Regions from separate parts of the Dechloromonas aromatica RCB genome, predicted to be linked through region 1. Evidence: riboswitches for the same ligand, from Rfam matches in the RefSeq annotation. Region 1 holds a riboswitch; each other region holds the start of a gene.
What was found. A riboswitch is a leader RNA that binds a small molecule or an ion and turns the genes downstream of it on or off. The one in region 1 is predicted to bind cobalamin.
Positions count from the first base shown of each region.

Region 2: it holds a riboswitch for cobalamin, as region 1 does, so the genes downstream of both, cbpA (modified peptide precursor CbpA) here and DARO_RS08750 (energy-coupling factor ABC transporter permease) in region 1, are expected to answer to the same signal.
Region 3: it holds a riboswitch for cobalamin, as region 1 does, so the genes downstream of both, DARO_RS20530 (TonB-dependent receptor) here and DARO_RS08750 (energy-coupling factor ABC transporter permease) in region 1, are expected to answer to the same signal.

Region 1 is NC_007298.1:1,823,654-1,828,164, forward strand. Features, by position in the region: gene cbiQ (cobalt ECF transporter T component CbiQ) at 1-345, opposite strand, end outside; gene DARO_RS08745 (energy-coupling factor ABC transporter substrate-binding protein) at 335-685, opposite strand; gene DARO_RS08750 (energy-coupling factor ABC transporter permease) at 682-1,359, opposite strand; cobalamin riboswitch at 1,506-1,713, opposite strand; gene pip (prolyl aminopeptidase) at 1,771-2,733, opposite strand; gene pqqA (pyrroloquinoline quinone precursor peptide PqqA) at 2,922-2,996, shown strand; gene pqqB (pyrroloquinoline quinone biosynthesis protein PqqB) at 3,066-3,983, shown strand; gene pqqC (pyrroloquinoline-quinone synthase PqqC) at 3,989-4,511, shown strand, end outside.
Region 2 is NC_007298.1:455,342-459,852, reverse strand. Features, by position in the region: gene DARO_RS02175 (GNAT family N-acetyltransferase) at 1-70, opposite strand, end outside; gene cbpB (peptide-modifying radical SAM enzyme CbpB) at 131-1,504, opposite strand; gene cbpA (modified peptide precursor CbpA) at 1,501-1,668, opposite strand; cobalamin riboswitch at 1,754-1,954, opposite strand; gene ubiD (4-hydroxy-3-polyprenylbenzoate decarboxylase) at 1,974-3,437, opposite strand; gene DARO_RS02160 (cytochrome C) at 3,434-3,856, opposite strand; gene ubiA (4-hydroxybenzoate octaprenyltransferase) at 3,853-4,511, opposite strand, start outside.
Region 3 is NC_007298.1:4,323,694-4,328,204, reverse strand. Features, by position in the region: gene DARO_RS20530 (TonB-dependent receptor) at 1-1,932, opposite strand, end outside; cobalamin riboswitch at 2,037-2,242, opposite strand; gene DARO_RS20525 (hypothetical protein) at 2,358-2,555, shown strand; gene DARO_RS20520 (cell division protein ZapA) at 2,557-2,892, shown strand; RNA gene ssrS (6S RNA) at 2,922-3,102, shown strand; gene DARO_RS20515 (EVE domain-containing protein) at 3,157-3,618, shown strand; gene DARO_RS20510 (sulfite exporter TauE/SafE family protein) at 3,615-4,415, shown strand; gene DARO_RS20505 (GntR family transcriptional regulator) at 4,421-4,511, opposite strand, start outside.

The DNA of each region.
Region 1 (4,511 bases):
AGCCAAGGCGCCAAGCGAGCGGGCACCAACTTCCGCCAGCTTGTGCCAACCCGTCGGTGCCACCTGCAAGACCGGCCCGCTATTGCCGACATCGACAGAAAAAGCCAGCGACAGGCAGCCGAGTGCCAGAAACAACAAGGCCGGTGCGCCAACGCGCAAGTAGGAAAGCAGCGCGATGCCGGCCCCCAGCACAGTCACTGTCATCAGCACCGCAGCGATGATGGCGGCGGTCGATGGCGCGCTGGCGGCAAACGCCGCAGCCAGGGCACTGGCCGCAAAAAGCCCCTTGGCGGCCGGCGAAACCGGGCGCCAGCGATTGGCGTAGGCCGCTTGCTCAATCAGCACTGGCAGCCTTCTCCGGCGTCTCGGCCGCTGCGCATCGCATCTTTTCCCGGGCTACTGAAACGCCCAGGTAATAGCCAATGAAGCCGGCGCCAAGGGCCGCCTGCAGGGCAAACAGCAGCGATGCGATTTCGCCGCTGGCCGGCTCGAGGACAGGCTCGAACCATGGCTGATAAGCGGGGGCGATCCGGCCGATCAGGTCTTTGGCCTGATTGTCGGCGCCGCCAAAAATCTCGACCGGCTTGCCGCTGCCATCTGTTGCCGGCGTCGAGTGCAGCCATAGTGGCACCACGGCGAGCAGTACCACGGCGAGCAGCAACAACCGGTTCTGATAGCGCTTCATGCCCTGGCCTTATCGGCAGGAAGCAGCTTCAGTTCTTGCAGCTCCTGCGGGTTGAAACGGGCCAAGGCATTGAAAATCAGCACAGTCAGAAACCCCTCGCTGATCGCCAGAGGAATTTGTGTGACGGCGAAAATGCCGGCGAACTTGGCGAATGACGTGACAAAACCACCGGCCGGGTCAGGGAAGGCCCAGGCCAGTTGCAGCGAGGTCGTCACGTAGGTCGATAGGTCGGCCAGACTGGCCGCGAGAAAGACGCTGACGGCAAACGAGGCCTTCAGGCTGCGCGCCAGGTGAAAAATGCCGGCGGCAGCAAACGGACCAACGACAGCCATCGAGAAAATGTTGGCACCGAGGGTGGTCAGGCCGCCGTGGGCAAGTAGCAAGGCCTGGAAAAGCAGCACCACCGCCCCGATAGGCGCCATGGCGACCGGGCCGAAGAGTAGGGCGCCAAGTCCGGTGCCGGTCGGGTGTGAACAGCTGCCGGTGACGGAAGGCAGTTTCAGCGCCGAGAGAACAAAGGCGAAGGCCGCGGCAACGCCAAGCAGCATGCGCTGTTCCGGTTTGTCCCGAATGCGCTTCTTGATGGCCAGCAGGCCTCCGGCGACGAATGGCACCGCGGCGATCGTCCAGCCGACCGCGTGCTCGAAGGGCAAAAAGCCTTCCATGATGTGCATGATTCTCTCCCACAGCGAGAAATGGCAAACAGCACCAGGCCGTGGAAAAGTCTTGAAGATCGGAAGAGTGGCTGCGGTCGGGAGTCATCCCGAAGAACGGATTGCCGGCAGCAAATCAACAGAACCTCGCCCTCACCCCGGGGATTGGTACTTCGTTGATTTGGGCCGGTCTTCTGGCTCGCCTTCGTTCTTCTCCACCAACCTTCCCATGCAATGCACAGTGGCGTGGGGTGGAGTCGTCAGGCTTACAGCAGCGGGGGCTGCGCCGGAATGTCTGCTTGCACAGAGTCACCGGCTTCCCGTTTCACCCGCCCCGCGAACGCGAGGCAAGGCACCCAAAACATGGCGGATTGTACAGAAAAATTGTATGCAGTGAGCGTATTGTCAATCTTTGCTGGTCTGCATTTTTTATCAGGCCTCGGAAATGTCGAAGTTTCCCGCTTCGGAAAAGTGGTGCAGAAACGCGATCCAGGCGCTGCTCATGGCCGGGTGAAAGGGATCGTGGCCAGCGCCGTCGGCCCATGCCAGGCGACTCCCCGGGATCGCCTGCTGCAAGCGCCTGGCGTTCTCCGGCTGGCACACACAGTCCAGCTGGCCGTGAACGATGGCCACGGGGACCGCAGGCAAACGGGCAATGAGACTGAAAATGCCCGTTTCGCCAAGAAAGCATTGCTGCGCCAAATAGTGCGCTTGTATCCGGTATTTCCTGACCAGGCGATCCTGCGTCGCAAGATCATCGAGTTCAGGCGAGGGGGGCGGTGCCAGGCCAGGCTGCGCCAGGCTTTGCTCATAGCGGGCCCAGGCTACTGCGGCTTGTCTTGCCTGCGCCAGGTCGGTGCCATTCAGGTATCGGCGCAAGCCGCTCAGAAGGTCGGAGTTCTCTGGCGCGACCTGCGCGGCAAAGGCTTCCCACGCTTGGGGAACGAGTGCTTTGGCGCCCTGAAAAAACCATTGAATGTCGTGATCTCCGGCAAGAAATACGCTACGCACCAGTATTCCGAGTACGGCCTGTGGGGTATTTGCGGTATAGGCTAGTGCCAGCGTGGCGCCCCATGAGCCGCCGCTGACCAGCCAGCGTGCAATTCCGAGATGAAGGCGCAGGCGCTCGATGTCGGCAATCAGCGCATTCAGATGGTTGGCGTGCAGTTCTCCCTGAGGCAGCGAACGCCCGCAGCCGCGCTGGTCGAAGAGGACTGTATGGAAGCGCTCCGGGTCATAGAGCGTGCGCATTCTGGCGCTGGTGCCACTTCCAGGACCGCCGTGCAGCACCACAACGGGCAGGCCACGCGGATTTCCGCAGGTCTCGAAATATAGCCGGTGCCCGTCCCCGACATCGAGATAGCCAGTTCTCAGCGGTTCAAGAGGGGAAAACATAAGTGAAATTTGCGAAATGGGAACAGCACCTTAGCAGGGGAATGAGGGGATGCATCAATTTGTCGAATCATGAAAATCTGTAGGCGTTTCTGAAGGCTTTCTCGAGGCACCGGGAAATCGCTCTGGGTACGATGGGTTCAGGTCCGGTGCCGTGCATCGAACCTTACTCAACTTAATGGAGACACAACATGACCTGGACGACCCCGCAAGCCTGTGATCTGCGTTTTGGCTTCGAAATCACGATGTACGTGGCGGCCCGCTAAGGGGGCCGAGACGGCCGGAGGCAGCTGCCTTCGGCCATTTCCGCAGAGCATGAGCCTGAATAGCCAATTATGAAAATACGTGTCCTTGGTGCCGGTGCCGGCGGTGGCTTTCCGCAGTGGAATTGTGCCTGCCGCAACTGCCAGGGCGTGCGCGATGGCAGCATCTCGGCCCTGCCGCGTACTCAGTCGTCGATCGCCGTCAGTCCGGATGGCAAGGACTGGGTGCTGGTCAATGCCTCGCCCGACATCCTGCAACAATTGCGCGCCTTTCCTGCTGCTTCGCCTGGGCCGGCGCTGCGCGGCAGTCCGATCAAGTCGATTGTCCTGGCGGATGCCCAGATCGACCATACCACCGGCCTCTATATGCTGCGCGAGCACAACGTGCGCTGGCCGATCTGGGCTGCGGCCCCGGTCCATGAAGACCTGACGCGCGGCAACCCCATCCTCGCCTTGCTCGACCACTATTGCGGGGTGGATTGGCGAAATCTCCCCTTCGATGGCCGGCCCTTTGCTCCGGAGGGTAGTGCGCAACTGAAATGGTTTGCCCTGCCACTGAGCAGTGCAGCGCCGCCTTACTCGCCGCACCGCAACGCACCGGCAGCAGGCGACAATATCGGTCTGACGGTCATCGATCCGAACAGTGGCGGCCGCGTGTTCTACGCGCCCGGGCTGGCTGAAATCTCGTCTTCCGTTCAGGCGCAGATGGAAGCCGCGGATTGCGTGCTGGTCGATGGCACCTTCTGGACCGACGACGAGATGATTCAGCTGGGCATTTCCAGCAAACGCAGTAGCGACATCGGCCATTTGGCCCAGTCCGGCAGCGGCGGCATGATCGAGCATCTTGGCCGCTTGCCGGCCAGGACTCGGCGCATTCTCATCCACATCAACAACACCAACCCAATCCTCGATGAGAACTCGCGGGAACGGGCAATCCTCGACGCCGCCGGCATCGAAGTGGCCTTTGACGGAATGGAGATCAACTTGTGAGCAATATGATGACCCCGTGGAATCACGCCGAATTCGAGGCGAAACTGCGCGACAAGGGGGCCGCTTACCACATCTACCATCCGTTCAACGTCTTGCTGAACACCGGGCAGGCGAAGCGCGAACAGATCCAGGGCTGGGTGGCCAACCGCTACTATTACCAGATCATCATCCCGGTCAAGGATGCGGCGATCATGTCCAACTGCCCTGATCGCGAAATACGGCGCGACTGGATTCAGCGCATCATCGACCACGATGGCCGTGGCGACGACGCCGGTGGTATCGAAGCGTGGATTCGCCTAGGTGAAGCGGTCGGGCTGGCGCGAGAAGAAATCACCGATCTGCGCCACGTTATTCCAGCCGTGCGCTTTGCCTGTGATGCCTATCTCAACTTCTGTCGCCGGCAGCCGTGGCAGGAAGCGGTGTGTTCGTCGCTGACCGAGTTGTTCGCGCCGAAGATTCACAAGGAGCGCCTGGCCAACTGGCCCGAGTTCTACCCATGGATCGAATCGACCGGCCTGCAGTATTTTC
Region 2 (4,511 bases), 1.4 Mb from region 1:
GGTCGTGAAAGGCCTCAACGTGGCAGAGATCGGCCAGATCAGTGGCGGTAATGACAAGACGGGAATGCATGGCTGACGGTGCCTGAAAGCAGGAGAAGGGCGTCATATTAAAGCGCCCGCCCGGCATTTCTCAACTCATCACAAAAACGGTTTCCGTTCCCTCGTCCCAGCCGTCCCACAGATAGTCATCGGCCTTGCCATCGGCGATCAGGCGCAGGGCGTAATTGACCTGCTCCTTGTAGAAATCGCAGAAGGCGCCGATCTTGTCCATGCCGCCGTTCATCTCGAAGGCTTCGGCCGGACAGGGCGAGCCGCAGAAGTGGCGGATCGCGCAATCGCCGCAGGGGCTGAACCGATCGACGTCGCGCGTCGTCACCTCACGGAAGGCGGCGGAATCCAGCGCCGCCTCGACCCCGCCAGTCAGCAGGCTGCCGCCGTTGAAGCGCGGCAGGCCGATGAACTCGCTGCACGGGTAGAGGCTGCCGTCGGCGGCCAGCGCGAAGAAGGCACGGCCACCGCCGCAGGGCGAGATGTCGCACATCAGCCGGCGCGCCGTCGGGGCCAGGATGCCGATCAGGATATTGGCGAAATTGGCGACCATCAGCTTGCGCCCCGTTTCCTGGTAAAGCTCGTAGGTCCGGTCGAGGGCGGCGAAGAAGGCCTTGCCCATGTCGCCATCGGCCGGCTTGACGCCGCGCGCCCCGGGCAAGGTGCAACGCAGGGTGTTGAGCATGCAGGTCGGCACTTCGTTGGCATGGAACAGCTCGACCATGTGCGTCAGGTAGGGCAGATTCTCCGTCGTGCAGGTCGTGATGACACTCCACGAACCGTAGCCACGCAGCTTTTCCATGGCTCGCAGCACTTTGTCGTGCACGCTCTTGCCGCCCCAGGTCCGGCGGGTCGCATCGGTAATGCCAGCGACCGGGCCGTCGAGCGACAGGCCGATGCTGACATTGCGCGAGGTCAGGAAGTCGAGCGCCGCATCGTCGAGCAGCGTGCCATTGGTCTGCAGACCAAAGACGAAATCGTCGGCGAAAGCATCGATCGCCGCGAATACAGCGGCCTGGTTCATCAGCGGCTCGGCGCCGTGGAAGATGGCGCGCGGCTTGCGATCGGCCGGCATCACCGAACGGAAATAGTCGCGCAGCTTGCCCAGCGAAGCGAGCAGCGTCTCGACCGGCATGTGGCTGCCGCTGCTGCGCTGGCTATCGGGCAGATAGCAGTAGGTGCAATTGAGATTGCAGCGCTCGGTCGGGTTGAGATAGACGCCGGAAGGCTTCAGGCCGAAACGGAGGGCGTGCAGTTCCCGCGAAAACAGTTCGGCCATGGCGCCATAGGCGGCGAGCAGGGCCGGATCGCGGCCAGCTTCGTGAATACGGGTCTTGTCGACCAGCGCCCAGAAGGCCGTCTGTGGATCAGTGACTGCGGCATAGAGCGGGTGGCCGATATCGAGCGCTTGGAAAAGCGTGCCGCGGGCGGCACGCTCGGCGATTGCTGCGATCACTTGGCCGCCTTCCGATCCATCAGCACATAGTGCGAGAGGCCGATGCCGTCCGGGTTGCAGCTCTTGCGGATGGCGATGGTCGGGGCCACCGGCTGCGCATGCTGGGCAGCGGTCGGCTGGGTTTCAACGGTATTGGACGCGACTTGAGAAACGATCTTGGGCATTTTCCACTCCTCGGGAAGACAAAAACAAAAAAGGCCCCGGCTGAGTACACGCGGGTTGCATGTACTCAGCCGGAGCCCTTGCCTTGGCTCCAGTCAGGAATCGATTCGTCTTCTGGCTTCCGGATCAGCCGAAGCGCTGCGCCTTCCCTGCGGAGTCAAGCTCGCAAGTGGCTGGTCTAGCGACCATGCAGTCTTCGTCCCCGGTTACAGCGGCGGGCCCGCCACGGATTCGCACCGTGTTCCGTATTTCGATTCCAACAGGAGCGCCGATTCTCTCAGGCCGGCGAGTCGTGGGTCAATTCATCCTAAATGCCTAGTTCCTGCCACATTGTGTCGACGCGTTTCTTGACATCGGCATCCATGACGATGGGCCGACCCCACTCGCGGGTCGTTTCGCCCGGCCACTTGTTGGTCGCGTCCAGTCCCATCTTGGAACCGAGGCCGGCGACCGGACTGGCGAAGTCGAGGTAATCGATCGGTGTGTTGTCGACCAGCGTCGTGTCGCGCGTCGCGTCCATGCGCGTCGTCATTGCCCAGATCACTTCCTTCCAGTCGCGGATGTCGATGTCGTCGTCCACCACGATGATCGTCTTGGTGTACATGAACTGGCGCAGGAAGCTCCAGATGCCGAACATGATGCGCTTGGCGTGGCCGGGGTAAGCCTTCTTGATACTGACAATGGCCATCCGGTACGAGCAGCCTTCCGGTGGCAGGTAGAAATCGACGATTTCCGGATACTGCTTCTGGAGCAGCGGTACGAAGACTTCATTGAGCGCGACCCCCAAAACCGCTGGCTCGTCGGGCGGCTTGCCGGTGTAGGTGCTGTGGTAGATGGGGTTCTTGCGCATGGTGATGCGATCGATGGTGAACACCGGGAATTCGGCCTGCTCGTTGTAATAGCCGGTGTGGTCGCCGTACGGCCCTTCAAGCGCCATCTCGCCGGGGTGAATGACGCCTTCCAGAACGATCTCGGCCGAAGCGGGCACCTGCAACCCGGAACCAATGCATTGCGTCAGCTCGGTCTTGCCACCGCGCAGCAGGCCGGCGAACTGGTATTCCGACAGCGAATCGGGCACCGGCGTCACAGCACCGAGGATGGTCGCCGGGTCGCAGCCGAGCACCACCGCCACCGGGAAAGGCTGACCGGGATTAGCCAGCTGGAACTCGCGAAAATCGAGCGCCCCGCCGCGATGCGCCAGCCAGCGCATGATCACCTTGTTCGGGCCGAGCACCTGCTGGCGATAGATGCCGAGGTTCTGCCGGTTCTTGTGCGGCCCCTTGGTGACCACCAGGCCCCAGGTGATCAGCGGCGCGATGTCGCCCGGCCAGCAGTGCTGGATCGGCAGGCGCGACAGATCGACATCCTTACCCTCCCAGACAATCTCCTGACACGGCGCGTTCGACACCTTCTTCGGCGCCATGTTGAGCACCTGCTTCAGGATCGGCAGCTTGTCCCAGGCATCCTTCAGCCCCTTGGGCGGTTCCGGTTCTTTCAGGTAGGCGAGCAGCTTGCCGACTTCGCGCAGGGCCTGCACCGACTCCTCGCCCATGCCGAGCGCCACCCGTTTCGGCGTGCCGAACAGGTTGGCCAGCACGGGAATGCTGTGCCCCTTGGGTTTCTCGAACAGGATGGCCGGCCCTTCGGCACGCAGCACGCGGTCGCAGATTTCGGTCATTTCGAGGTAGGTATCAACCTCGACGCCAACGCGCTTCAGTTCGCCGGTCTTTTCCAGTTGCGACATGAAGTCGCGCAGATCGTGATATTTCATCGGGTGCGATACGAGAAGTGGCAGCCGACACAGGCTGAGGTCAGGTTGGGCAGCAGGGCAATCGCCTTGTCGCGGTCGCCGGTCTTGGCGACGCTAGCGAATTCGCTGACCGCCTTGTGGCCATCCATGCCGATGCCGTGCATGGCCGGCGGCATGTGCGGGCCAGGCCTTGCATCGAAAGGCTTGCTGCGATGCTTGCCCATGGCCGACATGCCGAGCTTGGTCTCGGCCGACTCTCCGGCTTCCTTGACCTTGCCTTCGGCCATCAGCGACAGCACTTCATTGACGGCGACCAGGTTGTCGAGCATTTCCTGGCGCAGTGATTCCTGCGCCGGGGCGGGTAGTTTGGCCAGTTGGCGGGTGTCTTCGGCAAATGCTCCGGTCGACAGGCAGAGCAGGACAAAAATAAGGACTTTCACCACAAGTTCCTCCCTGAAACCAGAAAATCGACGACGATGCCGACAAAAATACTCAACCCAACCCAGTTGTTGTGCAGAAAAGCCTTGAAGCACGGCATCCGTTCCCGGCCGCGAATCCAAGTGTAGTGCACGCCCATGATGCAGGTCGCCACGGCCAGTCCGGCGTAAAAAGCCGGGCCTCGGTTCAGCGAGTAGCCAATCCCGCCGATGATGGCGAGGGTCACGCCATAGCACAGCATCACAGCCGCCACATCGAAACGGCCGAAGGTGATGGCCGAGGTCTTGATCCCGATTTTCAGGTCATCGTCGCGGTCGACCATGGCGTATTCGGTGTCGTAGGCCACCGCCCAGAATACATTGGCGAGCAGCAGCCACCATGCTTCGGCGGGCACTTCGCCGAGATGCGCCGCATAGGCCATCGGGATGCCGAAACCGAAGGCAACACCGAGATAGGCCTGGGGAATGGCGAAAAAGCGCTTGGTGAAGGGATAGCTCGCCGCCAGGAAGACGGCTGGCAGCGAAAGCCAGATGACCAGCGTATTGCCGAGAAATACAACCAGCAAAAATGAAAGCAGAGACAGCCCGGCAAACAGCGCCAGCGCCTCCTTGGTGGTCACCTTGCCGGCGGTGAGCGGGCGCTCTTTCGTGCGCTCGA
Region 3 (4,511 bases), 2.0 Mb from region 1:
ACTGGTGGACAGCAGCCAGTCGCCACGGCGGGTTTCGAAGCCGATGCTGGCCTGCTTTTCCGGCAGGCCGGTCAGGCGCTTGCCGACCGACGACGGCGACGCGCTGTTTTCCAGCATTTCGCTGTGCGTATAGGTCAGGTTGGCGAAGACCCGGTTGTCGGCATCGAAATGGTGGGTGGCGCTGAGCGTGACACCGTTCGTCCGGGCTTTGCCGGCGTTGATGCGTTTGCGAACCACGATGTTGCCCGGGCCGGTCTGCTTGGGACCAAGGTAGATCAGGTCGTCGATTTCGTTGTGGAAATAGGTGGCCCTGATTTCGCCGCCGTTCCAGGCGCGCCAGTCGCTGCCCACTTCCCAGGATTTGACGGTTTCGGGGGTTAGCGCTGGGTTGGCACTAATGAGGTAGCTGCTGAACGAACTGCGGTATAGGTCATAGACCGTTGGAGCATGGAAAGCCTTGCCGGCCGAGGTGCGCAGCGTGAAGGCATCGGTCACGCGCCACGAGGCGCCGAGCTTCGGGCTCCAGGCGGCTGCAGTTCTCTCGGCGTAGCTGTAGCTGCCCGTCGGGTCGCTGCTCTGGCCGTTGGCGTTGAGCCAGTGGTCGTAGCGCAGGCCGCCCTGCACGGTCAGGCTTGGCGCAAGCTGCCAGTTGTCCTGAAGGTAGGCGCCATGCAGGTACATCTTGCCGGAGGCAGTCGAGTACAGCGCGGTCTTGGATTCAGGATTGCCCCAGTTGCTCAGGGTGTAATCCTTGGCGTCGGCCGAGTCCTGGCGGTAGGCGTAGCCGACGGTCAGGTCATGGGCGCCGAGCGAGGCATTCCAGTAGGTGTCGAATGCTGTCGATTCCGATGGGCTGTCGCTGATCCGGCCTGGGCCGCCAAAGGCTGTGCTGCCGGTCGTTGCTATGATGTACGAATTGGTCGTCACGGCAGTATGGCTGGCCAGCACGTTCAATTGGCCGATCCCCAGCTTGGTGTCGAAGCCGGCATGGAACAGCTGGCGGGTGTAGTTGCTGTCGCCACCGGCGAAGGAAACGTTGTAGATTGGGGCGCCGGTGGCATTGCTACGCACGAAGGATTCCGGGGCGGCGTAACCATAGTGGTAGTCCTGCAGCAGCCAGCCAGCACGCCAGGAGGTGTCGGTGCTGACGCGCTGTTCCAGCTTCAGCGAGGCGCCGTGTTCCTGCCAGGTGTTGTCGCCCTTTTGGCCAAGCAAATAGGTGCCGGCGCCGAGCTCCGTGCTGGTCGGAATAGCGCCTCTGGAGCCCGTTGGTCGACTGCCAGTAACCCATTCGCTGCGATATCCGTTGGTTTGCGCCCAGTTGCCGGTGAAGCGGATCGCCAGGCCATTTTCCAGGCGGGTGCCGGCATGGAGGTAGGCTTTCTGGACATCGGCCGGTGCCTTGCCCGTCTCGAAGGCATCACCGTAGCCGACATTGAAGCCGAATTCGGTGCGGGTCGGCATGCGGGTGACGAAATTGACCACGCCGCCCATCGCATTGCCACCGTACAGCGAGGACATCGGTCCGAACAGGATTTCCGTCTGCTGGATCGATTCGGTCGGGATGCCGCCGAGCAGCACGCTGCCGGCGTAGCCATCGGTCATCGGGATGCCGTCGAGCAGGACGAGGGCACGACGGTCGCTCGGGATACCGCGCAGTGCGAAGCCCGGTGTGGTTTGCAGCGGGCCTTTGCCGGTGGATACGAAAACACCGGCGGTGTTGTTGACGATGTCGGTCAGGCGATCGGTTTGCCGCGCCTCGATTTCCTGGCGGCCGATGACGACGGTTTCTCCCGTGGCATGTTCCAGCAGCAAGGGACCGCGAGTGGCGGTGACGACGACGGGCTCCAGCGCTTGCTGGGCAAAGGCCGACAAAGGCTGGCTGAAAGCGGTGATCAGGCCCAGCGTGATGGGTCGCAGGTGGATTTTCATGGTTCTCCCCTCCGGACAGGCGTCCCCGCATGCCGGAATGCTTCGAAAAGGACGTGCGGGGGAGGGAGCGAGTCACAGGAACCGGCGCCACTACCCCGTGGCACTTCCACTTTTTGTCTCAGGCCGGTATCCGGGCTCGCAAGTTTTGACGTATCGCCTTCCCAGGTATTTCCCAGTGGCTGTGTGATACGCCCGCACTTGCTTACCGTTGCGGGGGCAGCAGCGGCATGGTCTCGTTGGAGACGCACCGCTTTCCCGTTTAACTGCGCTTGGAGAATCCGTACGCAGCACCTGACACGGCGCGCATTCTACATACATCGTTGCTGCAGTGCATCAGCAAAGTGCCGGCAAGTTGCTATAAACCACTTTGAGAATAAAGGCTTAGTCCTTGACCGGGCGGCATTTTTCCCTCTATAGTTCGCGCCATGAATGTCGAACTCGAAACACTCGAAACCAAGATCGAACAGGTCGTTGCCCTGGTTCACCAGTTGCGCGCCGAAAACGAAGTTTTGAGAAACCAGATGGTCGCGGCCGAGGCCGAGCGGCTGCATCTGCGTCAGACCATGAGCGCCGCCCGTGAGCGCCTGGTAGGTCTGATGGACAAGATCCCCGAGGATGCCTGAGATGAGTCTGGAGCCGAATTTCCTCGACGTGAAAATCATGGGTCGCGAATATCGCGTTGCCTGCGGACCGGAAGAGCGCGACGCCCTGCTCGCAGCCGTCGATCTGGTCGACGGCAAGATGCGCGACATCGCCCAGCGCACCAAGAACACCATCGCCGAACGCGTTGCCGTCATGGCTGCGCTCAACATCGCCCACGAGCACCTTTCAGGGGGTGGAGAGGGCGCGCAAAAAGAGTTTGCGGAAGCGGTTGATACTTCCGAAACGAAGCGTAGAATCGGTGACATGGGAGCGCGGCTGGATGCCGTGCTGGCGCCTCAGCAACGACTGGATCTCTGATCTGATCGGTGTGGGCGTAGCCCGCCAAGTGTTCCCTGCGGTGTTTGTTAAGGCCATATATTCCTTGAACCAATGCTAATTGGCATCGGTTGCGGACCATTGAAACCGTTGTTGTGCGCGCTCTTTATCGAGTGTGCCTGATACGGGGGGAAAGCAGCCACTCTGAACCCAGGTTCAGGATGCCGGCCTGACGGCACTCGCGGGGACCAAATCCAACGGGTGGCAGAGCAATCTGCCACCCGTTTCCATTTTTGGGTGCAAGCGATGCAATACTGGCTGATGAAGTCGGAGCCTGACGAGGTTTCGATCGATGACCTGGCGAGGAACGGGACGGTTCCGTGGTTCGGTGTCCGCAACTATCAGGCGCGCAATTTCATGCGTGATGCGATGCAGATCGGTGATTTGGCCTTCTTCTACCATTCCGGTTGCGCCGAACCGGGTGTCGCCGGTATTTGCGAGGTTTGTTCGGAGCCTTATCCGGATGCCACCCAGTTTGAGCCGGCCAGCCCCTATTTCGACCCCAAATCAACACTGGAGAATCCACGCTGGCTACTCCGCGACGTGCGCTTCGGGGAGAAAACGCGCTATGTGCCGCTGACCGAACTGCGCACCTATGCCGAACTTGCTAACATGCGCCTCCTTGCCCGCGGCAACCGGCTTTCGATCACGCCGGTCAGCGCCGAAGAATGGGCTTTCATCACTCAACAACTGATGGACCTGAAATGACTCTCTGGTGGTTGACCTACCCCCTGCTCGGCATCTTCGGCGGTTTTGTCGCCGGCCTGTTCGGCGTTGGCGGCGGCCTGACGCTGGTGCCCTTCATGTACATGCTGTTCGTGGCCCAGAGTTTTCCGCCGGAACACGTCATGCACTTGGCGCTCGGCACCTCGATGGCGACCATCGTCTTTACCTCGCTGTCCAGCATGCGGGCGCATCATGCTCATGGTGCGGTGCGTTGGGATATCGTCCGCCATCTGGCGCCAGGGCTGGTGCTCGGGACTTTTGGCGGCTCGCTGGTTGCCGGTCAGGTGCCGACCGGGCCGATGACGGCCATTTTCGTCATCATTGTCTATTACGCCTCGCTGCAAATGATGCTCGACTTCAAGCCCAAGGCGCACCGGCAGTTGCCCGGGCCGCTCGGTCTGTTTGCTGCAGGTGGCACGATCGGGATCGTTTCAAGCATGGTGGCCGCCGGTGGCGGTTTTCTTTCGATTCCGTTCATGTTGTTCTGCAATGTGGCGATTCATGCGGCGGTCGGCACCTCGTCGGCGCTCGGCTTTCCGATTGCGCTGGCAGGAGCGATTGGCTATATCGTCGCTGGTGGGAACGATGCCGGCTTGCCGGCCTATGCCCTTGGCTACATCTATCTGCCGGCTTTTGTCGGTATCGTGACGATGAGCGTGCTGGTCGCACCATTGGGCGCCAAGCTGGCGCACCGCTTGCCGGTCAAGCAATTGAAGCGGGCCTTTGGCGGCTTCCTTGCCCTGCTGGCGACCAGGATGCTGTTCAACATCCTGGGCTGAACGGCTTAGACGCCGGCGTTGAAGTCGCGCAGGGTGGCGACCAGGTCGGCGAAGCGCTCGCCCTGAACCGTGACATGAGCACGCAGCAGGGCTGCC